Regions from separate parts of the Streptomyces sp. NPDC055962 genome, predicted to be linked through region 2. Evidence: riboswitches for the same ligand, from Rfam matches in the RefSeq annotation. Region 2 holds a riboswitch; each other region holds the start of a gene.
What was found. A riboswitch is a leader RNA that binds a small molecule or an ion and turns the genes downstream of it on or off. The one in region 2 is predicted to bind cyclic di-AMP.
Positions count from the first base shown of each region.

Region 1: another riboswitch for cyclic di-AMP. It lies ahead of ACFC51_RS04645 (NlpC/P60 family protein); the one in region 2 lies ahead of ACFC51_RS24140 (M23 family metallopeptidase).
Region 3: another riboswitch for cyclic di-AMP. It lies ahead of ACFC51_RS34070 (C40 family peptidase); the one in region 2 lies ahead of ACFC51_RS24140 (M23 family metallopeptidase).
Region 4: another riboswitch for cyclic di-AMP. It lies ahead of ACFC51_RS29415 (M23 family metallopeptidase); the one in region 2 lies ahead of ACFC51_RS24140 (M23 family metallopeptidase).

Region 1 covers NZ_JBHJYN010000001.1:1,039,141-1,045,017, forward strand. Annotated here, with positions in the region: gene pcrA (DNA helicase PcrA) at 1-1,906, opposite strand, end outside; cyclic di-AMP (ydaO/yuaA leader) riboswitch at 2,164-2,325, shown strand; gene ACFC51_RS04645 (NlpC/P60 family protein) at 2,324-3,472, shown strand; gene ACFC51_RS04650 (hypothetical protein) at 3,550-3,903, opposite strand; gene ACFC51_RS04655 (NlpC/P60 family protein) at 4,260-5,330, shown strand; gene ACFC51_RS04660 (GNAT family N-acetyltransferase) at 5,343-5,877, shown strand, end outside.
Region 2 covers NZ_JBHJYN010000009.1:21,341-27,217, forward strand. Annotated here, with positions in the region: gene ACFC51_RS24135 (aldo/keto reductase) at 54-998, opposite strand; gene ACFC51_RS24140 (M23 family metallopeptidase) at 1,163-2,203, opposite strand; cyclic di-AMP (ydaO/yuaA leader) riboswitch at 2,215-2,367, opposite strand; gene ACFC51_RS24145 (PP2C family protein-serine/threonine phosphatase) at 2,601-3,758, opposite strand; gene ACFC51_RS24150 (MerR family transcriptional regulator) at 3,892-4,638, opposite strand; tRNA gene ACFC51_RS24155 (tRNA-Met) at 4,753-4,826, opposite strand; gene ACFC51_RS24160 (hypothetical protein) at 5,029-5,328, shown strand; gene ACFC51_RS24165 (FAD-binding oxidoreductase) at 5,538-5,877, shown strand, end outside.
Region 3 covers NZ_JBHJYN010000019.1:104,085-109,961, reverse strand. Annotated here, with positions in the region: gene ACFC51_RS34080 (ATP-dependent Clp protease proteolytic subunit) at 1-288, shown strand, start outside; gene ACFC51_RS34075 (hypothetical protein) at 296-604, shown strand; cyclic di-AMP (ydaO/yuaA leader) riboswitch at 1,068-1,240, shown strand; gene ACFC51_RS34070 (C40 family peptidase) at 1,244-1,714, shown strand; gene ACFC51_RS34065 (LysE family translocator) at 1,733-2,371, opposite strand; gene ACFC51_RS34060 (LysR family transcriptional regulator) at 2,444-3,358, shown strand; gene ACFC51_RS34055 (ATP-binding protein) at 3,409-3,840, opposite strand; gene ACFC51_RS34050 (helix-turn-helix domain-containing protein) at 4,071-5,033, shown strand; gene ACFC51_RS34045 (DUF397 domain-containing protein) at 4,961-5,176, shown strand; gene ACFC51_RS34040 (8-amino-7-oxononanoate synthase) at 5,169-5,877, opposite strand, start outside.
Region 4 covers NZ_JBHJYN010000013.1:115,274-121,150, forward strand. Annotated here, with positions in the region: gene ACFC51_RS29400 (DNA topoisomerase (ATP-hydrolyzing) subunit A) at 1-202, opposite strand, end outside; gene ACFC51_RS29405 (M16 family metallopeptidase) at 448-1,800, shown strand; gene ACFC51_RS29410 (M16 family metallopeptidase) at 1,827-3,209, shown strand; cyclic di-AMP (ydaO/yuaA leader) riboswitch at 3,400-3,567, shown strand; gene ACFC51_RS29415 (M23 family metallopeptidase) at 3,581-4,363, shown strand; gene ACFC51_RS29420 (GntR family transcriptional regulator) at 4,586-5,293, shown strand; gene ACFC51_RS29425 (HPr family phosphocarrier protein) at 5,466-5,747, opposite strand.

The sequences.
Region 1 (5,877 bases), on a different contig from region 2:
CGGTGTGCAGCGTCATCAGCGTGACGACGCCGGAGCCGTCCTCGTCCTCGTCGGGGATCTGGTCGGCGTCGGCGACGAGCGCGACCTTCTCCAGGAACTCGGCGAGGGTGCCCGCACCCTCCTCCTCCGCCCGCTCCTGCTCGAATTCGAGAGCGACGGAGGCGAGCTCCTGGAGGTTCTCGATACGGGTCTCGTCCTGCGGGTCGGTGGACGCCTGGAGCTCGGCGAGATAGCCGGTCCGCTCCATGACGGCCTCCACCACGACCGCCGGGCCCGCGCCGGACTCCACGATCGTGCGGAGCTCCTCCATCAGTGTGTTGAAGCGCTTCACGGCGTTCGCCGACCGGGCCGCCATGCCGTACGCCTCGTCGACACGGCGCAGCGCCTGCGGGAAGGAGATCTTCTCGCGCATGGACAGGGCGTCGATCATCGCCTCGGCCCGGTCCCCGATGCCGCGCTTGGGCACGTTGAGGATGCGCCGCAGCGGGACGGTGTCCTCGGGGTTGGACAGCACCCGGAGGTAGGCCAGGACGTCCCTGACCTCCTTGCGCTCGTAGAAGCGCACTCCGCCGACGACCTTGTAGGGCAGTCCGACGCGGATGAAGATCTCCTCGAAGACACGGGACTGGGCGTTGGTGCGGTAGAAGACGGCGACGTCGCCCGCCTTCGCGTCGCCCGCGTCCGTCAGCCGGTCGATCTCGTCGGCGACGAACTGCGCCTCGTCGTGCTCGGTGTCGGCGACGTAGCCGGTGATCCGGGTGCCGGTGCCCGCGTTGGTCCAGAGGTTCTTGGGGCGGCGGCTCTCGTTGCGCTCGATGACGGCGTTGGCCGCCGAGAGGATCGTCTGCGTGGAGCGGTAGTTCTGCTCCAGCATGATCGTCGTCGCATCCGGATAGTCCTCCTCGAACTGGAGGATGTTGCGGATGGTCGCGCCGCGGAAGGCGTAGATCGACTGGTCCGCGTCACCGACGACGCACAGCTCGCCCGGGGCGTCGGCCTCGCCCGCCGGGCCCACCAGCTCGCGCACGAGGGTGTACTGCGCGTGGTTGGTGTCCTGGTACTCGTCGACCATGACGTGCCGGAAGCGGCGGCGGTAGTGCTCGGCGACGTCGGGGAACGCCTGGAGCAGGTGGACCGTCGTCATGATGATGTCGTCGAAGTCGAGGGCGTTGGCCTCCCGCAGCCGCGCCTGGTAGAGCGCGTAGGCCTGGGCCAGCGTCTTCTCGAAGCCGTCGGCGGCCTGCCCGGCGAAGGTCTCCTCGTCGATCAGCTCGTTCTTCAGGTTCGAGACCTTCGCCGTGAACGACTTCGGCGGGTAGCGCTTCGGGTCGAGGTCCAGATCCCGGCAGACCAGGGCCATCAGCCGCTTGGAGTCGGCGGCGTCGTAGATCGAGAACGACGAGGTGAAGCCGAGGCGCTTCGACTCCCGGCGCAGGATCCGCACGCAGGCGCTGTGGAAGGTCATGACCCACATGGCGTTGGCGCGCGGGCCGACGAGGTCTCCGACGCGCTCCTTCATCTCGCCGGCGGCCTTGTTCGTGAAGGTGATGGCGAGGATCTGCCCCGGGTGCACCCCGCGCTCGGCGAGGAGGTGGGCGATCCGGTGGGTGAGCACCCGAGTCTTGCCGGACCCGGCCCCGGCGACGATGAGCAGCGGGGAGCCGGCGTGCACGACGGCGGCGCGCTGCTCGGTGTTCAGCCCGTCGAGCAGCGCGGCGGAGTCGACCACGGGGCGCGGGGCGCCGTCGCGGTAGTAGGCGTCGCGCGGCGGCGGAGGGGCGTCGAAGACGTCCTCGAAGAGGCCCTCCGGCACCGCTTCGGGTGCGTGCTCCTCGGGGGGCGGCGGGGGGCCGTCCTCCGCTCGCTGGAGGCCGGTCAGGAAACTGTCGTCAAAGAGGCTGCTCATCGCCTCACGAGTCTAGGCGGCCGCACCGACAGCCCGGGCCGCATCGGCGACAAGGACCCCGGACCGTGCGCACAACGCGAGGGCGCGCCCACGGTCCGTGAGCTCCAGGGAGTGGTTCCGGCCACAGGGACCGCCACTCCGAAAAGGTCACGGAAATGTATCGGGCATATCGCACATCAACCTTCACAGGGACGCCACGGGTTGGCTAGCGTGCTCCGACGGGTGCCCCGTACCCCCTTGAGGCGAACCGCGCCGCACGGGTGCCCCCGCCGAATCCGTACTCCCCCGAAGGGAGCCCGGAACCGGGGACCCACACGCAGCACCGGGGTGAATCGGCCCGTCTCCACCGGACCGTAGGGCAGCCTTCCGTTCCGCCCGAACCCGACAGCTAACCCGGTAGGCGGTCCACGGAAGGAGATGCCGGCCTTGGCGTCGCATCGCAAGCCGCGCACACGCATGCGCACCACCACCCCCGCCGTCGGTCTCACGACCGTGGCGCTCGCCTCCGTCACCCTGCTCTCCACGCAGAGCGCGACGGCGGCTCCCGCCGAGCCGAAGCCCGGTATCGAGGAAGTGCAGAAGAAGGTCGACGCCCTCTACCGGCAGGCCGGCACCGCGACGCAGCAGTACAACAAGGCGAGGACCGCCTCGGCCGAGCAGCGCTCCGAGGTCGACGCACTCCTGGAGGCGGCTGCGAAGCGGGCCGACAAGCTCAACGAGACGCGCCGCGAGCTGGGCAACTACGCGGCCGCGCAGTACCGCACCGGCTCGATCGCCCCGACGGCCACGTTCTTCCTCGCGGACGACCCCCAGTCGTACTTCGACCAGGACCAGCTGATGGCGCGGATGACCAGCCGCCAGCAGAAGTCGGTGGCCGACTTCCGTACGCAGCAGAAGGAAGCGGCGGAGAAGCGCGTCGAGGCGACGAAGAGCCTGGAGAAGCTCACCGAGTCGCAGGCCGCGCTGCGCACCAGCAAGCAGCAGGTGCAGACGAAGCTCACCGAGGCGCGCACCCTGCTGTCGAAGCTCACCGCCGAGGAGAAGGCGCGGCTCGCGGAGCTGGAGCGCAAGAAGGAGGCCGAGGCCCGGCGCAAGGCCGAGGAGCTCGCCAGGCAGCAGGCCGCCGCCGCGAAGGAGAAGGCGGAGCAGGCCGACGCGGACGAGGCGGCGCAGGGGGGCACCGGGACGGGAGGCACGGGCTCCGGCAGCGGGTACGCCTCGAAGGCGGAGCAGGTCCTGTCCTTCGCCCGCGCCCAGATCGGCAAGCCGTACGTGTGGGGGGCGACGGGCCCGTCGTCGTACGACTGCTCGGGGCTGACCCAGGCGGCCTGGAAGGCCGCCGGTGTCGATCTCCCGCGCACCACCTGGGACCAGGTCGAGGTCGGCACCCGGGTGGCCACGGCGGACCTGCAGCCGGGGGACCTTGTCTTCTTCTACGACGACATCAGCCACGTCGGCATCTACAAGGGCGACGGCATGATGATCCACGCGCCGAAGCCGGGCGCGAACGTCCGCGAGGAGTCGATCTACTACATGCCGATCTACGGCAGCGTGCGCCCGGCCTGACGCGCGCCCGCAGCGGACACCGAGGACGTACCGGCGGGGCCGGTCCGGGGGCGACCCCCGGACCGGCCCCGTTCCGCTCAGGTCCAGAGGGTGGCGATGAAGATGTTGGCGACCGTCAGTCCGCCGACCGCGGCGAAGGCGCCCTTGCCCGCCTTCTCGTCGTCCCGCTTCACATAGACGAGGGCGAGGATCACGACCAGGACCAGCAGTTTCACGCCGATCTTGACGTTGTTCACGCTCTGGTCGTCGGCCTGGTTCAGCCCGACCAGGGCGATGCCCGTGACGAGCATGGTGAGCGCGCCGTGCAGCATGGCCGGGACGAAGCGGGCCGTACCCGCCCCCATGGCCTTCATCTGGGTCAGGAAACCACCCAGCAGGGAGGCGATCCCGATGATGTGCAGGGCCACGAAGACATTGATGAGTACGTCCATGGCCGCAGCCTAACTGCGGCCATATCACCACTCTTCGGCAAGGTACGACTTACCGATGAGTTCACTTCATGCTTGCGCGAATTGCCTGACTCCGGTTGATTTTTCCGGTCATCCGACGGAAGCGAAACAGCACATGCAGGCAATACCTGTCATTACGCCTCTTCCCTGTGCCCCGGGTTTAGCGTCCCTCCCAGGTGACCGGCTCCGCATCACCGCCTCCGTACCGGGCGGCGTGCCGGTCGCCCCGCCAGGAATCCGGCGGCGGGCCGCTCCCCCCTGTGGTGGCCCGCCGCCGGACCCCGGCGGGCCCGCCGGTATCCCCGGCGGGCAGTCGAACGGAAGGACGCACCACCCCCGTGCCCGCCCATCGAGAAGCCGCTCACCGCAAGCCCAAGCAGCGCCTGTTCACCGGGCCTGCTGCCCGCACCGCAGCGACCCTCGCCCTCGCCGGGGCAGCCACGGCGACCGCTCTCGAAGGTGCCGCCCAGGCGGACCCCCGGCCCACCGCGGCCGAGGTGAAGGCCCAGGTCGACCGGCTGTACCACGACGCCGAGGTCGCCACCGAGAAGTACAACGGCGCGAAGGAGCAGACCGCCGCCTCCGAGAAGGCGCTGGACACCCTGCGCGACGAGGCCGCCCGCAGGACCGAGCGCCTCAACACCGCACGCGACGCCCTCGGCGCGTACGCCACCGCCCAGTACCGCAGCGCCGGCCTCGACCCCGCCGTACGGCTGGCCCTCTCCTCGGACCCCGACCAGTATCTGGAGCGCGCCTCCTACGAGGCCCGGGCGGGCGACCGCCAGGCGGGTGCGATCAACGGGGTACGGCGGCAGATCGGGGACATCGCCCAACTGCGTGCCAGGGCCGAGGACGAGCTCGCGGTGCTCGCCTCCCGCCGGGCCGCCCTGCAGAAGCACAAGGACGAGGTCCGCTCCAAGCTCGCCAACGCCCGCAAGCTCCTGGCCACACTCACCGCCGAACAGCGCGCCGGTTACGAGCGCTCGGCCGACGCCGCGCACGGCGGCAGCGCCACCCGTGCCGACCGGAGCGCCCCCCGCGGCTCCGTCGCCGCCCCCAACGCCCGCGCGGCGCAGGCCGTCGACTTCGCGTACGGGGCGCTCGGCAAGCCGTACGTCTGGGGAGCCACCGGGCCCTCGTCCTTCGACTGCTCCGGCCTCACCCAGGCCGCCTGGCGCGCGGCAGGAATCTCCCTGCCCCGCACGACGTACACCCAGATCAACGCGGGCCAGCGCGTCTCACGCTCCGAACTCGCCCCGGGCGACCTGGTGTTCTTCTACCCCGGGGTCACCCACGTCGGGCTCTACATCGGCGGCGGCCGGATGATCCACGCCCCGCGCCCCGGAGCCCCTGTCCGGATCGCGCCGATCAGCGAAATGCCCTTCGCGGGAGCCACCCGCGTCGCATAGGCTCCCGGCCTCATGGACACAGCCATCCAGAAATACGTGCGTACGCTCACGCTCAGTTCCCCGGACCACTACCGGGTGGGACCGTTCACGGTGCGCCACAATCCGGGCTGGGAGCTGAAGTTCGCCAACTACGCCATCCCCGACCAGGACGCCGAACCCACGGAGCGGGACATCGCCGACCTGGTCGAGGCGTTCCGCTCGCGCGAACGGCTGCCCAGACTGGAGTTCCTGCCCTCCTGGGCACCCGCCGTCGAACCCGCCCTGCTGGCGGCGGGGTTCACGGTGGAGCTCCGCGCCCCGGTCATGGCCTGCACCGCGGACGACCTCCTCGCGCCGAAGCCGGTCGACGGCCTCCGCATCACCGAGCCCGTCACCGACGCCGAGTTCGCCTCGGCGGCCGCCGTCCAGCACACGGGTTTCGGCGGCGAGGGCGGGCCGGACGAGGGAGAGATCGCCTGGCTGCGGGGAGCGACGGCCGGAGGCGGCGTCTCGGCCCTGGCCACCGTGGACGGACGCCCGGCCGGAGCGGGCGGCTGCTCCACCCCGT
Region 2 (5,877 bases):
CCGGGGGCGGGCCCGGGGACCTCGCCGGACGGCGGCGCACCCGCCCCGTCGGATCAGGCCGACGCCTCGGTCAGTTCCGCCAGCTCGGCCTCGGTCAGCCGGAGACCGGCCACCGCCACCAGCGCGGGCACCTGCTCGACCGTCCGGGCGGAGGCGATGGGGGCGGCCACGGTCGGCCGGGAGGCCAGCCAGGCCAAGGCGACCGTGGCGATCTCCGCGTCGTGCTCCTGGGCGATCCTGTCGAGGGCCGCCAGCACCCTGCGGCCCCGCTCGGTCTCCAGGTGCTTGCCCGCACCCTCGGCCCGCGCGCTCTCGACGGAGGCTCCCGGCCGGTACTTCCCGGTGAGGAAGCCCGAGGCGAGCGCGAAGTAGGGGACCGCCGCGAGACCGGCACCGGCCGCCGTGTCCTGGAGCGCGCCCTCGTAGGTGTCGCGCGAGACGAGGTTGTAGTGCGGCTGGAGCGCCACGTAGCGGGCCAGGCCCTCGCGTTCGGAGAATTCCAGGGAGGCCCTCAGCCGCTCCGGGCTGATGTTGGAGGCGGCGATCTCCCGCACCGTGCCGGCCTTCACGAGCTGGTCGAGGGCGGTGACGATCTCCTCGACGGGGACGCTCTCGTCGTCGAAGTGCGTGTAGTACAGGTCGATGTGGTCGGTGCCGAGCCTCCGCAGGGACGCCTCGGCCGCCCCCTTGATCGTGGTGGGCGAGAGCCCCTTGTACGACGGGTGGGCACCGACCTTGGTGGCGATCACGACGTCGTCACGGCGGGAACGCGCCCTGAGCCACTTCCCGATGAGGGTCTCCGACTCACCGCCCTCGTTGCCGGGGACCCAGGCGGAGTAGGAGTCGGCCGTGTCGATGAAGTTGCCGCCGGCCGCCACGTACGCGTCGAGGACGGCGAAGGTCGTGTCCTCGTCGGCCGTCCAGCCGAAGACGTTGCCGCCGAGGGCGAGGGGGAACACCTGGAGGCTCGAGGAACCGAGCGGACGCAGAGAAGTCATACCCGAGGACAACGAGCTGCTGGAGGCACGTATTCCGATTCTCGGGGAACCCGTCAGGGCCCGGGTGAACCCCTGCGCCCCCACGGAGTGGACCGGCGGCCCTGACGTCGGGGGGTCGTGCGTCAGGGCCGCCGGGGTTCCGGTGCGCCGGGTGGCGCCGGGGATCAGATCGTGAGGCCCTTGCCGCGCAGCCAGCTCATCGGGTCGACACCCGTGCCGTCCGCGGTGTGGATCTCCAGGTGGAGGTGCGGGCCGGTCACGTTGCCGGTGGCGCCGACACGGCCGATGGTCTCGCCGGTGGTGACCTTCTGCCCTGCCGTGACGTCCATCGAGGACTGGTGGCAGTACCAGACCTCCGTGCCGTCGTCGAGCTCCAGGACCGTGCGGTAGCCGTACGAACCGGACCAGCCGGCCGACTTCACCGTGCCGCTGTGCACGGCCTTGACCGGCGTGCCGGTGGGAGCCGCGAAGTCCAGACCGGTGTGGTGGCCGGAGGACCACATCGAACCGGACTGCCCGAAGGTCGAGGTGATCGTGTACGAGGAGGTCGGGACGGCGTAGCTGGCGGCGAGCTTGGCGAGGCGCTCGGCCTCGGCCTTCTTCTTCGCCGCTTCCTCCTCGGCCTTCTTCTTCGCCGCGGCCTCGGCCTCGGCGGCGCTCTGCTGCTTGGCGGCCTGGGCCGCGGCCGCTTCGGCCGCCGCCTGCTCCTGGGCTGCCTTGGCCTCGGCCTCGGCTCCGGCCGACTGCTGCTCGGCCTGCTGGAGGATGCGGGCGCGCAGGGCCTCGCCGGCGTCGGTGGTGCCCTGCTCGGCCTCGGCGGCGGTGATACCGGCCGTGGTGAGCGGGGAGGACGCGGCGACGGTCTCGTGGTCCGTGTCGGAGTCCCCGGACATGAAGGCACCCACGCCGGGAAGGGACTTGGCGTCGGGAAGATTGTCCGCGATGGAATCGGGAAGAGAGATGGAGACCGGCGGCTTGCTCTGCGCGGTGGCCATGCCGCCCGCACCGACGGCCGCGATGACGCCGACGCCGAGGACGGTGGAGCTACGGGCGAGACCGCGCTGCTTGGCTACGCGATGCCGGCCGCGTACGGGGCGGATGGACTCCTCGGTGGGGTTCCATTCCTCCCACGTCCTGTCCTCATCACCGAAGCCTCCGGTCCTGAAGGATGACGGGGCCTCGGGGGCAGGCTGATTGGACGCCACGTAGGCGCACTCCTTTCCTTCCTTCTCGCCTACCGGGTTAGCTGACGGGTTCGGAGCAGGAAGGTCTCCTACGGGCCCCTCCGTCTCTCACGAGACACAGGTGCCCGATTCACCCCATGTAGGTGGTTCCCCGGTTCCCTTGCGGAATTCGGCGCTGCGCACGGTGCCGTCTCTTGCGACGGCGGCTACAACCGCGCTGCGTTATCGAACGTTAATAGACACCCGGGTCCGATTCCAAGCTGTTCTCGCAGATCGCTCACGGCTCCAGCCTGGACTTTCAGGGGTCAAACGGGCAGAAACGGGCGACTTGAACACCGTGTATCCAGCCACCAGTTTCTGACGGAGTGTCATATGTTATGCGGAGCGAGGTCCTTCGACTACCGAACGTCGCGACCGGTCATTCACTGTCCCGCCCCACGATCTTCACCGTCGTACGCCGCTCCTGCTGGCCTCGCGTGGGCCGACCGACGGCGAGGAGGGCCAGGTCGTCCGTCGACCGGCCACCCGTGTGCAGCCGCACGTCGTCGGTGAGCGCGGACAGCAGTTCCTCGGGCCCCGGGAAGAGCCGGCCGCGCAGCCTGGCCGCCGGGTCGTAGAAGTGGCCCTGTGCGTCACGCGCCTCGGAGAGGCCGTCGGTGAACGCCAGGAACGTCGCGCCGGGCGGCAGCGCCCACGTGTCCGACCGGTCGGGCCACGCGTCCAGCCCCATACCGAGCGGCAGGGCGGGCGCGGTCGGGGCCAGGACGTCGAGCGCCCCGTCCGCGTGCAGCACCAGCGGCTCCGGATGGCCGCGGTTGACGACCCGCAGGGTGTCCGAGCCTGCCGGGATCTCCGCGAGGACCGCGGTGACGAACCCCTCCATGGAGTCGAGCCCGCCCCGCCGCGAGCCCTCACGGGCCAGCGCCCGCTCCAGCCTCTGGACCACGCCCTCCAGCGACAGCTCCTGTTCGGCGGCCTCCCGGAACGCCCCGATCACGACGGCCACGGCCGCCACGGCGTCCAGCCCCTTGCCCCGCACGTCCCCGACCACCAGACGCACCCCGAACGGAGTGTCCGCGACGGCGAAGAGGTCGCCCCCGACGAACTCGTCCGCCTGAGCCGCCTCGTACCGTGCCGCGACGTGCAGCCCGCCGATCCGGGCTTCCGGCACCGGGAGCACCGCGCGCATCGCGGTCTCGGCGATGACCCGGGCCGAGGCGAGCTGCTCGTTGCCGCGGTGCACGACGCGGTTGATGACGAGGGACAGGCCGACGACGGTGAGCAGCGTGAGCAGGTCGGTGACCGGCACGACCCTGAGGAGCACGCCGTCCGACAGCCGGATGCCGAGCACGACCAGGACCGTGACGATGCCGATGCGGACGGTACTGCCGAGGGAGAAGAAGGGCGCGGCGACGAGCGAGGCGGCGGCGAAGAGCGGGACCGCCGTGACCTCCGTCGGCGTCGCGAGGTCGAAGGCCGCCCCGGCACAGATCAGCACGGCGGGCAGCACTCTCACGAGCCGCCAGGAACGGACGTTCATCTCAGAGCCCCGCCGCCGTCCGTCCCGCTTCCCCACCTGTGCACTCCTGCCCGGTCCACCCACGGCTGCGGACGGTACCGCGCCCCGCCCCGCCCGGCCGGAGCCGCGCCGAACGGCGGCTCGTCATCGGCCAAAGGGAGGAGCGCGCCGGAGCCCCGCCCTCCGGGGGTCAGTCGGAGAGCCGGTGCTGCGCGTAGATCGTCAGTGCATCCCGTACGAAGACGGCGGTTCCGTCCCCGTGGCGATCGTAGTTCCTCCCGAAGCGGGGATCGGCGACGTACATCTCCCCGAGGCCGGTCACGTAGGCGCGTGTGGGCTCCATGGTCGCCGACAGCCACGCGCAGTGCCGCCGGGCGATGTCCTGCACCTGCTCGCTGCCCGCCGCCAGGCCGGCGGCCCTGGCCTCCCCGTAGTCCCGGGCGATGGCCTCGTGCACGCCCTGGAAGCGGGCGCGCTCGTCCTCGGTCAGTCCGCGCCACCACCGGCCACCGCGCTCGTACGCCTCCCGGCCCCAGCGCTCGGTGACCTCCTGCTCGTACTCCGTGTGATCGAAGCCGTCGAGCACTTCCTCCGCCATGAGTTCCTCCCCTTGCTCGGTCCGGTGGAGAGTGGTCCGCACCGAGGCGATCTGCCGGCCGATGCGCTCCCGCTCCTGCTCCAGCAGGCGCAGATGGGTCCGGAGCGCGGCGGAGGTGTCCCGCTGCCCTTCCAGCACGTCCTTGATCGCGGGCAGGGAGAGCCCCAGCTCCCGCAGCAGCAGGATGCGCTGGAGCCGGACCAGGGCCTCCTGGTCGTAATAGCGGTAGCCGTTGGCACCCGTGCGGCTCGGCACCAGGAGACCGATGTCTCCGTAGTGCCGGAGCGTGCGGCTCGTGGTGCCGGCGCGCCGGGCGATTTCCTGAATGGACCACTCCATGCCGGAAACGCTAGATCTTTACGCAGCGTCAAGGTCAAGCCCGGAACGGCTGACGGGTGACGGGTGACGACAGAGGCCCGGATCCTTGAAAGGATCCGGGCCTCTGTCTTTCAGTAGCGGGGACAGGATTTGAACCTGCGACCTCTGGGTTATGAGCCCAGCGAGCTACCGAGCTGCTCCACCCCGCGTCGTTGTGATGACAACTCTACGGCATCCGGGACGGCACTCCGACCACTTTTCGCCCTCCACCCCCGGCCCGGGCTCCCGCTCGCCTCATGCCGTGCGCCAACACGGCCTGCACAAACGGATGTTGCCAGGCGCAGCGGCGTAGGCAAAGGTGTTGCCGCACCCCCCGATCGTGCATCTCGCCCGCCTGGAGGCCACTCCATCATGTCCACACCGCACAGACCCACCCCGCTCCCGCCGGCCGCGCCGTCGTCCCTGCGCGTGTCCCTCGTCAGCGGGGTGATCGGCGCCGTGTTCGGTGCGGTGATCAGCGCCGCCGTCAACTACCTGGTCATCGGTGTGCCCGAGAGCGCCTCGGCCAACGCGCTCAACCACGGGATATCGGGCCTGTTCAGCGGATTCGCCGCCGGCTTCATCGGGCTCATGGTGCATCTGCGGGGAAGACAGGGGACGCCCGTCGCGCCGGCTCCGGAGAGCGGCGCCCCGGCCGTGCGGCAGGGCTGACCCCACGCGTGTCCCGTCCCGGAGCAGCCGGGACGGGGCGCCCCGCCCCGCGATTGCGAGCTGTTCGGAGCGGCGGGACGCTGGAAGGGCAAGCCTTTCGGTGTTCGGTCCCGTCTGCGCGGCATGCTCAGGTGCCGGCGTCGGCCCAGCAGCCTCACCCGATGGATGGAGCCAGGGGAGGCCGGGCGCACACGCGCTAGGAGACGATCATGGACGGCACCCTCCTCGACACGATGCGGACCTCGCTGCGCGGCCCCGTCATCGGCCCGGACGACCCCGAGTACGGCAAGGCCCGTACGGTCTACAACGCCATGATCGACAAGAGGCCCGCCGCGGTGGTCAGGTGCCACGACACGGCGGACGTGATGGCGGCGGTCGACTTCGTCCGCGAGCACGGCCTGGACGTGGCCGTACGGGGCGGAGGGCACAGCGGTCCCGGCCTCTGCCTCGCCGACGACGCCGTCACGATCGACCTCTCGCCCATGCGCGGCGTCCGGGTCGACCCCGCGATCCAGACCGCCCAGGCCGACGGCGGGGCGACGCTCGGCG
Region 3 (5,877 bases), on a different contig from region 2:
CACCGACATGCCCTGCCGGGTGCGCGGGTAGTCATCCAGCAACCCGCTCTGGACGAGCCGGTGCAGGGCCAGCCCTCCGATCTCGACATCCAGGCCCGCGAGCTGCTGCGCGAACGCGAGCTGCTCACGGCCATGCTGGCCCGTCACACGGGGCGTTCCACGCGGGAGATCAGCGACGACATCGAACGGGACACCATCCTCGACGCCCCTGCCGCCCTGGCGTTCGGGCTGGTGGACCACGTCGTGGAGAACCGCACGCCGTCCCAGCCGCCGCGCCCCGCGAGGTGAACAGCCGATGCTCCCACCCCAGTTCCCACCGCTCCCCGCACTGACCCGCGCGGAGGCCGAGTTCGTCGACTGCTATCTGGAAGTGCTCGACCAGCTCGGCCGCATCAATCCCGCCCGGGGCAGCGACACATACGGAGCGCTCCGGGCTGCCCAGGCTCTCGCGTCCAGGGCGACCGCCCTCCGCGACGCCCTCGCGCTGATGCACGACCGGGGTGAGTCGCAGATCCACGCGGACACCCTGGCCAGGGTGCTGCGACTGCTGGACGGCGAACGACGCGCGGGGCGGGTCGCCGTGCCTCCCGCCCCTACGGGCTGAGCGGTCCGGCCGCCCTGCGGACGGGGCGGTCGGCACGCCCGACGGACAGGGCGGCAGGGGCGTCCGCGGACGGGGCGGCAGGGGTGTCCGCGAGCAGGACGGCACGGCCGTCCGGTACGGCGACGGATCGCCCCCGGTGGCGCCGCTTTTCGACACGCCCGACGAGCCGATGAGTTTTCCTCGCTCGTTCGGCGTAGGAGCTCCCCCGCCCGGGGGACAGCCCGACTTGCGCACCGCATGCGGACGCTGAACGGAATGCAACGTTCCGCTGCTGGTACACGGCTGGTCGGCCCCGGCCGCCGGGGCCAGCCGGCCGTCGCGTCCACCCGATCGGATCAGTCGTGACGACTCTCACATATCGACACTTCAGCCAGGAAATCCGGCAGGGCGTGCGTAAAGATCCCTGGGACGACAAGCCCCCGCCACCGCGGCGGGGCGGTCCGGGCGGACGCCGAGTCCTGCCGCTGTCCGGATGCCTGGTCGACAGAAGTGGATCGGCAGGAGTGGAGGACCCGAGCACAACGGGCCGGCCGGAGTTCCGGACGGTCCTCGGGGTGAAGCCGCTTCGCGCGGCCGGGCAACTTCGCCAGCCCGAACCCGACAGGTCATCCTTCACAGGCGGCTGACGAAGGGTTGCGCATGACTGCGCAGGTTCATGTCCCGTCTCTGTTCGCCCGGGTCGGTACGGCCTCGGCTCTGACATTCGCCGTAGGGACCACCATGCTGGCCCCCGGCTTCGTGAACGACGCCGAGGCCGCCGCCCACTCGGCGACGGCACTCAGGATCGCCGCGTCGAAGAAGGGGGCGCCCTACAGATGGGGCGCCACAGGCCCTCACCGGTTCGACTGCTCCGGGCTCACGCTCTACTCGTTCAAGAAGGCGGGGAAGAAACTACCCCGCACGGCTCAGCAGCAGTACAACAAGACCCGCCATATCTCCAGGTCGCAGCGGAAACGCGGCGACCTGGTCTTTTTCCATGCGGGGCGCAGTGTGTACCACGTCGGCATCTACGCCGGCAGCGGGAAGATCTGGCATTCGCCGAAGACCGGGGCGGTGGTCCGGCTGGAGAAGATCTGGTCCGGCAACGTCTGGTACGGGAGGGTCCGCTGACCCTCCCTCATCTCTGGTTCAGCGCAGCAGGGGCCCGGTCACCAGCACGAGCCCCAGCGCGGTGAGCGCCGTGCCACTGCCGCCCTCGATCGCGCGGGCGGTACGCGGCCGGCGCAGCCACCGGCCCAGGCGGTCCACCAGGAGCGCCACGGCCGGGAACCAGACGAGCGCGAGCAGGACGACGACCGAGGCGAGCAGCAGGGTCCTCGGCAGGGGCGGCTGTCCGTCGGGGACGAACTGGGGCAGCAGGCTCAGGAAGAGCACGGGTGCCTTCGGGTTCAGGGCGTTGGTCAGGAAGCCCTGGCGCAGCGAACGCCGGAGCCCCGAGGGCGCCCGGCCGCCCGTCTCCGCACCCCTGTCCGCTCCGCCGGCGGACCGCCGGAGCGCGTACAGGCCGCTGAGACCGAGGTAGAGCACGTACGCGCCGCCGAGCAGCTGGACGGTGCGGAAGAGGACCGGCATCGTCACGAGCACGGCGGCGAGTCCGGCGACGGCCAGGGCCGTGTGCACCACGAGCCCTCCGGCGACTCCCACCGCGGTGGCCAGCCCGGACCGCCGGGATGCGAGCGCGTTGCGTACGACCACCGTGAAGTCGGCGCCGGGCAGCGCCACCATTCCTGCGGCCACGGCCAAGAAGGCGAGCAGTTGTGCGTCCATGGGGACACCCTGACGGCTTGAGCCCTTTAGCGTGTACTTGCAATCTTCATGGTCTGCCAAAAGGAATGCTTCATGTACGACCCGACACGGCTGGCCGCGCTGGTGGCGGTGGCCGAGGCAGGCTCGATCACACGGGCCGCCGCGCGGCTCGGCTACACCGCACCCGCGCTCTCCCAGCAGCTGGCCAAGCTCGAACGGGAAGCGGGGGCCGCCCTCCTCGTCCGGCACCACCGGGGGGCGCGGCTGACGGCTGCCGGTGAGCTGCTGGCGGGGCGGGCCAGGCGTGTGCTGGACGAGATGGACCAGGCGCGGCACGAACTGGCCCGGCTCGCTGGGCTGTCCGGCGGCCGGCTGCGGGTCGGCACCTTCGTGACGGCCGGGATCCATCTGCTGCCCCCGGTGCTCACCGCGTTCCGCCGCGCCCACCCCGACGTGGAGCTGAGCGTCACGGACTACGAGCCGCCCGCCGGTGTGGCCGCGGTGGCGGCGGGCGACGTGGATCTGGCCCTCACCCATGCGTACGAGCCCGCGGCGGCCGGGCCGATGCCGGCGGGGGTGTCCGTCGAGCCGCTGCTCGTCGAGGAACTGGTGCTGGTCACCGCGCCCGGGCAGATGCTGTCCGAGGGCAGCGGACCGCTGCCCGTCGCGGGACTGGCGGGCCGCCCTTTGATCAGCAGTGCGCCGGAGCACCCACCGCGGCGCGGGGTGGAGCGTGCGCTGGCCGAGGCGGGGGCCACCCCTGCCGTGGTGTGCGAGTCTCCCGGCTATGCCCTGGTCTGCGCTCTGGTCAGCGCGGGCCTGGGCGTGGCGGTGGTGCCGGAGATGGTGGCCGCGATGTCACCGGCGCCGCTCGCGGTGCGGCGCCTGGAACCGGCCGCCTTCCGGCGGACGATCTCCGTGGTGCACCGGGGGAACGGGAACACCCCCGCGGCGGGGACGCTGATGGCACTGCTGCGGAGCGGCTTCGGACGGGCCTCCGCCCCGTGAGACGGCCGCCCGGCCCGTCACTCCCGAAGGGCGGCTCGCCCCCGCATTCTTCAGGCCTGCGCCGGGACCGGCCAGGGAAGCACGATCGACACGGTCTTGCCCCCGTCCGCGGTGGGGCTGACGCCGAGCCGACCGCCGTACTCCTTCGCCAGGGCCCGGATGATGACCATGCCCCGGCCGTTGTCCTGGCGTACGGCGGCGGGAAGCCGCTGGGGCCAGCGCGGATGGCTGTCCGTCACCCCGAGGAAGAACTCCACGTCCCGGTCGAGCCGGAGGTCCACGGTGAAGGTGGGCGACTGGCCGAAGGTGTGCTGGACGGCGTTGGTGGCGAGCTCCGAGACGATCAGCCGGATGGTCTCGGCCGTGTCGCTGTCCTCGGCCAGGCCCCATTCGGTGAGTACGCGCGCCACATGTCTGCGGGCCGCGGAGACCGAGGCCGGATCGCTCGGCAGAGTGACGGTTGCTTCCTGATGGTCTGCCATGGCGACGCCGTCCCTTTCACGCCCTGACCGGCCCACGGCCGGCCTGGATGGTGCTTCGCGCCAGACTGCCACCGATACGGTCCTCCATGACGGCGATCCACCAAGATATGCATATATCTATCGCTCATTACGGTGAACTCGGCCCCCTGATCCGTGTACGGGCGCGACACTGGCCCCTTTCCGAGTCGGCCCCGCCGGCACGGCTCACCGCACAACGGGAGGAGGCCGCGATGCGGAACGGCCCCGCGGTACGCCGTCGCAAGCTCGGTGAGGAGCTGCGCTGTCTGCGCCACACGTCGGGACTCACGAGCCGGGACGCCGCCGCCGTGCTGGGCTGGCACCAGTCCAAGGTGAGCCGGATCGAGACGGGGGTGAGCGGGGTGTCGCCCGGTGACGTGACGCGGCTCCTGGAGGTCTACGGCGTGGACGACGCACAGCTGCGGTCCCTGCTCACTGCGCTCGCCGGCTCGGTGGGCGGCGGGGGAAGCGGCTGGTGGCACGCCTACCGCGGGCTCATCCCTCCGCAGTACCGCGACTTCATCAGCCTGGAGTCACAGGCGGAGGCCGCCAGGACGCTCGAGACGTCGGTGGTGCCGGGGCTGCTGCAGACGGCCGACTACGCGCGGGCCGTGACCCGGTCGTCGCTGGGCGGGCTGCCGTCCGCTCAGCTCGATTCCCTGGTGGAGGTCAGACTCGCCCGGCAGAGCGTGCTCCGGTCATCCCGTCCGCTGCGTCTGAGCGTCGTGCTCGACGAGGCCGTACTGCGGCGTGAGGTCGGCGGCCCCCGGGTCATGGAGCAGCAATTGCGCCATCTGACGGAGGTCGCTCAACTTCCGCACGTGACGCTGCAGTTGCTTCCGTTCGAGGCAGGGAGCTATATCGGCCTCACCGGACCTTTTGTAATCCTCTCTTTTTTGAGCACTTCTGATCTGGATGTGGTCGTTCTTGACCACTTGACGAGTAGCCTCTATCTGGAGCGGAGAGAAGACCTCGAGGCGTACAGCTCGGCCTTCCGCACGATGCAGGCACACGCGCTGTCGCCGGAGCGTTCGCTGGACCTCATCGCCGCAGTAGGACGCGGCGGTGGGGCGGAACCTTCAGACTGCCCGAGGGGGGCACGATGTCCGACCGTCCCGCACAGCACGCCCCGCACCCACCCAGGTGGCGGCGAAGCAGCCGCAGCACCGGCATGAACAACTGCGTGGAAGCCGCAGAGCTCGGCGGTGATCAGCTCGCCGTACGGGACTCGAAGGACACGGGCCTGCCGCCGCTGCGTTTCTCGGCGGCCGCCTGGACGTCCTTCCTCACGGGGCTGCACGGCCTCCCGGTCAGCTGACCGGGAGGGGGGCCGTCGCCACGAGCGTGCCCACGGCGGATTCGATCTGATCCTGTGTCAGGTCTGCCCGGGCCGTCAGCCTCAGCCTGGAGATCCCGTCCGGCACCGATGGCGGGCGGAAGCACCCCACCGCGAGACCGGCCGTCCGGCAGTCCGCCGCCCAGCGCACCGCGGACTCCGCCGAGGGCGCGCGCACCGACACGACGGCGGCGTCGGGGCGTACCGCGGTCAGACCTGCTGCGGTCAGCCGGCCGTGCAGTTCGACGGCGACCGCCCCCGCCCTGGCCGCGCGTTCCGGCTCGCGGCGCAGCAGGCGCAGAGCGCCCAGCGCCGCGCCGGCCGCGGCCGGCGCGAGGCCGGTGTCGAAGATGAACGTGCGCGCCGTGTTGACCAGGTGCCGGATGACCCGGGCCGGGCCGAGCACCGCTCCGCCCTGGCTCCCGAGCGACTTGGAGAGGGTGAGCGTGGCCACGATCCCCTCCTCGCCCGCGAGTCCGGCGCCCGCGAGCGCGCCTCGCCCGCCCTCGCCCAGGACGCCCAGCCCGTGCGCGTCGTCCACGAGGAGGGCGGCGCCCGCGCCACGGCAGACCTCGGCGAGTCCGGCCAGCGGGGCGGCGTCGCCGTCCACCGAGAAGACCGAGTCGGTCACGGCCAGCGCCCGTCCGCCGTGCGCGCGGAGTGCGGTGCGTACGGCCTCGGGA
Region 4 (5,877 bases), on a different contig from region 2:
GCAGTCCCATCTCGTTCATCTGGGACACGATGCGGCGGTGCACCGGCTTCATGCCGTCGCGGGCGTCGGGCAGCGCCCTGGAGTAGATCACCGAGTAGGCGTACTCGAGGAAGGAGCCCTGCATTTCGTCGACGACGTCGATGTCGAGGATCTTCTCCTCGAAGTCGTCCGGCGGCGGGGTTTTCGTGCTGCGGCGGGCCATCGCGGCTGCGACTCCTTCACAGATTCTGTCGGGCAACCTCAGGTTCTGACGCCGACCATTGTGGACCGCCGTACCGACAACGCCGACCTCGACCCGTCCGAAGCGGTCCCGGGGCCCCCGCCGGGCCCCCGTTTACGGCAGCATCTACGACAACATTCACCCAACGGGAACTTCGCCAGGTGCCCGTGCGCTTGCTTAGAGTGGCAGGTCCGGCAGGAAATCCTGTACCGATCGAAGGGACGTACATGCCCATGGGTCACACGGCCACAGCCCAGGCCGGTTCCGGCGGCTTGACGGCGACCGAGCACCGCCTGGCCAACGGCCTGCGCGTGGTGCTCTCCGAGGACCATCTGACCCCCGTCGCCGCGGTCTGCCTCTGGTACGACGTCGGCTCCCGCCACGAGGTCAAGGGCCGTACGGGCCTGGCTCACCTCTTCGAGCACCTGATGTTCCAGGGGTCGGGGCAGGTCAAGGGGAACGGGCACTTCGAGCTGGTGCAGGGGGCCGGTGGTTCTCTCAACGGCACGACCAGCTTCGAACGCACCAACTACTTCGAGACGATGCCCACGCACCAGCTGGAGCTGGCCCTGTGGCTCGAGGCCGACCGGATGGGCTCGCTGCTCGCCGCGCTCGACGAGGAGTCCATGGAGAACCAGCGGGACGTCGTGAAGAACGAGCGCCGCCAGCGCTACGACAACGTTCCGTACGGCACCGCCTTCGAGAAGCTCACCGCCCTCGCCTACCCCGAGGGCCACCCGTACCACCACACGCCGATCGGCTCGATGGCCGACCTCGACGCGGCGACCCTGGACGACGCGCAGGCGTTCTTCCGCACGTACTACGCGCCGAACAACGCGGTGCTCTCCGTCGTCGGTGACATCGACCCGGAGCAGACGCTCGCCTGGATCGAGAAGTACTTCGGCTCCATCCCCTCGCACGACGGCAAGCAGCCCCCGCGCGACGGCACGCTGCCGGAGGTCATCGGCGAGCAGCTGCGCGAGGTCGTCCACGAGGAGGTCCCCGCGCGTGCGCTGATGGCCGCCTACCGCCTGCCGCACGACGGCACGCGCGCGTGCGACGCCGCGGACCTCGCCCTGACCGTGCTCGGCGGGGGCGAGTCCTCCCGCCTGCACAACCGTCTGGTCCGCCGCGACCGCACGGCGGTGGCCGCCGGCTTCGGGCTGCTCAGGCTGGCCGGCGCGCCCTCCCTGGGGTGGCTGGACGTCAAGACGTCCGGCGGTGTCGAGGTGCCGCAGATCGAGGCTGCCGTCGACGAGGAGCTGGCCCGCTTCGCCGAGGAGGGCCCCACGCCCGAGGAGATGGAGCGCGCCCAGGCGCAGTTGGAGCGCGAGTGGCTGGACCGGCTCGGCACGGTCGCCGGCCGCGCCGACGAACTCTGCCGGTACGCCGTCCTGTTCGGTGACCCGCAGCTCGCCCTGACCGCGGTCGGCCGGGTGCTCGACGTGACGGCGGACGAGGTCAGGGAGGCCGCCCGGGCCGCCCTGCGACCCGACAACCGTGCGGTCCTGGTCTACGAGCCGGTCGAACCGGCCGACGAGACGGACGGCACCGACGCGCACGAGGGGGCCGACAAGTGACCGACGCCGCCGTGACTGGAGTAGCGATGGAGTACCACCCGCAGCCGACCGCCGGCGAGGCCCGGCCCTGGGCCTTCCCCGCGCCCGAGCGCGGCGCCCTGCCCAACGGGCTCACCGTGCTGCGCTGCCACCGCCCCGGCCAGCAGGTCGTCGCCGTGGAGATCTTCCTCGACGCGCCGCTCGACGCCGAGCCCGAGGGGCTGGACGGCGTGGCGACGATCATGTCGCGCGCCCTGTCCGAGGGCACGGACAAGCGCTCCGCCGAGGAGTTCGCCGCGGAGCTGGAGCGCTGCGGCGCCACGCTGGACGCGCACGCGGACCACCCGGGGGTCCGGGTCTCCCTCGAGGTCCCGGTCTCCCGCCTGTCCAAGGCGCTCGGCCTGGTCGCCGAGGCCCTGCGGGCCCCGGCCTTCGCCGAGAGCGAGATCGAGCGCCTGGTCGGCAACCGCCTCGACGAGATCCCGCACGAGCAGGCCAACCCCGCCCGCCGGGCCGCCAAGCAGCTGTCCAAGGAGCTCTTCCCCGCCACGGCCCGGATGTCGCGTCCGCGCCAGGGCACGGAGGAGACCGTCCGGCGGATCGACGCAGCCGCCGTGCGCGCCTTCTACGACGCCCACATCCGCCCGTCCACGGCGACGGCGGTCGTCGTCGGCGACCTCACCGAGGTGGACCTGGACGCGCTGCTCGCCGAGACCGTCGGAGACTGGTCGGGCAATGCGGGACAGGCCCGCCCGGTGCCCCCGATCACCGCGGACGACACCGGCCGTGTGGTCATCGTGGACCGTCCCGGAGCCGTCCAGACACAGCTGCTGATCGGCCGGATCGGCGCGGACCGGCACGACAGCGTGTGGCCTGCCCAGGTCCTCGGCACGTACTGCCTGGGAGGCACACTCACCTCACGGCTGGACCGCGTGCTGCGCGAGGAGAAGGGCTACACCTACGGGGTCCGCGCCTTCGGGCAGGTGCTGCGCTCGACGGCGCCCGGCTCGTCCTCCGGGGCGACCGGGGCCGCCATGCTCGCGATCAGCGGTTCCGTCGACACGGAGTCCACCGGGCCGGCGCTCGACGACCTCTGGAAGGTCCTGCGCACGCTTGCGGCCGAAGGGCTCACCGACGCCGAGCGCGAGACGGCGGTGCAGAACCTCGTGGGCGTCGCCCCGCTGAAGTACGAGACGGCGGCCTCGGTCGCGGGCACCCTGGCCGACCAGGTGGAGCAGCACCTGCCGGACGACTACCAGGCCGAGCTGTACGCGCGTCTGGCGGCGACCGGCACGGTGGAGGCGACGGCAGCCGTGGTCAACGCGTTCCCGGTGGACCGTCTGGTGACCGTCCTGGTCGGGGACGCCGCACAGATCGCGGAGCCCGTACGGGCGCTCGGCATCGGCGAGGTGTCGGTCGTCACCGGCTGACATGACGGGACATCAGGGACCCCGGCGGAGCACTCCCGCCGGGGTTCTTCCTTTTGTCTCTTTTAAGCGTAAAATACATGTTCATCCTGTGGGATGTGCGACAAAAGGCCCGTTCCGTTTGGCGGCGGAAAGCGGCCCGCTCTAGCGTCGGCCCGGCTGTCCGTCAGACGAATGCCGCATCCGTGGCGCCGGGCAGCCATCGCCGAGTCCCCGTCAGGCGCGAGCCTGGGGAGCCGGGGACCCACGAAGTCCCTGGGGTGAATCGGATCCCTGCACCTCGCGCGAGGCTCAGGGGGCCGTAGGAGACCTTCCTGCTCCGAACCCGTCAGCTAACCCGGTAGGCGAGAAGGAAGGAAAGGACCAGCCCCTCCATGGCGTTCATCCGTGCCACCGGGAAGCACCGTGCCCCGAGCCGTCTGACGCGCAAGAGCGCCGAGGTCGCCGGCATCGCGGCCCTGGCCACCGCCGGTGTCATCGGCGCCACCGCGTCCCCCGCCCTCGCCGCGGACTCCGGGACCCCCGCCGCGTCCTCCACCGGCCTGACGCAGACCGTCGCCCTCGACACCACGCTCGCCGCCCAGATCGACGCCCAGGCCCAGGCCCAGGCGCACCAGGCCGAGGTCGTGGCCAAGGCCGAGGCCGCCGCGAAGGCGAAGGCCGAGGCGAAGCGCAAGGCCGAGGCCCGGGCCAAGGAGGTCCGTGAGGAGAAGGCGCGCGCGGCCCGCGCTGCCGAGCGCGCCCGGCTGAACGCGTTCCACCTCCCGGTCGCCGGCTCCCACGTGACCACCGGCTACAAGTCCGGTGGCGCGCTCTGGTCCTCCGGCACCCACTCCGGCGTGGACTTCCAGGCGGCGTCCGGCACCTCCGTCGTCGCGGTCGGCGCCGGTACGGTCGTCGAGGCGGGCTGGGGCGGCGCCTACGGGAACAACATCGTCCTCAGGATGAAGGACGGCACGTACACGCAGTACGGCCACCTCTCCTCGATCGGCGTCTCCGTCGGCCAGAGCGTCGGCTCGGGCGAGCAGATCGGCATCTCCGGCTCGACCGGCAACTCCACCGGGCCGCACCTGCACTTCGAGGCCCGGACCACTCCCGAGTACGGCTCGGACATGGACCCCGTCGCCTACCTCCGTGCCCACGGCGTCCAGGTCTGACCCCACGCCGTACGACACCGCTCCGACGAAGGCCCCGGCACCCGCCGGGGCCTTCGCCGTGCGTCCGGGGAGGCGTGCGCCGAAGCCCCGTGGAACTGCTCCCTGGCCAAAAGATATCCATGGATTCCGCCCCGCCATCGGAAATTCCGGCCGGTTGCAATAGAGTCGCAGAACAGGCGTCGATCGGCCGCGTTTCGCGGGGATTAAGGCGGAGGTTCGGACATGCGCATTCCCGCGCATTCGGTATGCACGGCAATCCGTGACGACATCGTCTCCGGTGTCTTCGAGCGCGGCAGCCGCCTCACCGAAGAGGTGCTCGCGCGTCGCTACGGCGTCTCCCGCGTCCCCGTGCGCGAGGCGCTGCGCACGCTGGAGTCCGAAGGGTTCGTCGTCACCCGCAGGCATGCCGGCGCCTGTGTCGCCGAGCCCACGGAGCAGGAGGCCGCGGACCTCCTGGACATCCGGATGCTCCTGGAGCCCCTGGGGGCAGCCCGCGCGGCACAGCGGCGCACCGAGGCGCACCTCAAGGTGCTGCGGGGCCTGGTCAGGCTGGGGCAGGAGCGGGTCCGCCGGGGTGAGGGCGAGGATCTGCGCTCGCTGGGCGGCTGGTTCCACGAGACGCTGGCACAGGCCTCGGGCAGCCCGGCGCTCATCGCACTGCTCACCCAGCTCCGACACAAGATCGCCTGGATGTACGCCGTCGAGCAGCCGGTCCGCCCCGCGGAATCCTGGGCCGAGCACGGCGCCCTCGTCGACGCCGTGGCGCGCCGCGACGCCGAGCGGGCCAGGGCGCTCGCCACCCAGCACGCCGAGCGGGCCACGGCGGCACACCGGCTGCGGCGCACGGACCGTACGGGGCACACGTCATCGCCCCCGGCCCGGGTGAGGACTTCGCAACACCCCGTAAACATCGCGGGAGCCCGTCATTAACAATGGCACCGTATACAAAGAGAGCAATTATCGGAGGGCTTTCTTTTTGCTGCCCTGAATCATTGTTTCCGGAGTCGTGTACGCCCCTGGGCCGGAAACAGAAAAGCCGCGGCTCCCGGTCGGGGTGCCGCGGCTTTCCCGCAGAAAGAATCCGGATTCGGATCGGCCTGGATCAGACGGTCTCCGGAAGCTCCTCGAGCCCCTCGGCGACCAGCTTCGCCAGACGGTCCAGGGCGGCCTCGGCGTCGTCCGCCTCGGACGCGAGCACGATCTCCTCGCCGCCCTGGGCGCCCAGGCCGAGCACCGCGAGCATGGAGGCGGCGTTCACGGGGTTGCCGTCCGCCTTGGCGATCGTCACGGGGACGCCGGAGGCCGTGGCGGCACGGACGAAGATGGAAGCGGGGCGGGCGTGCAGGCCCTCGGCCCAACCGACGTTGACGCGGCGCTCAGCCATGGTTCTGCCCTTCACGTATCAATGGGTTGTCTAGACCAGTCTCTCATGTGGTGCGCACTGCTGTGCCCGGCGTCGCCACCGGGCGTCCACCGCCCTTCGGCTCCCCCAGCGTGCCCCTGCTGCGAACCCC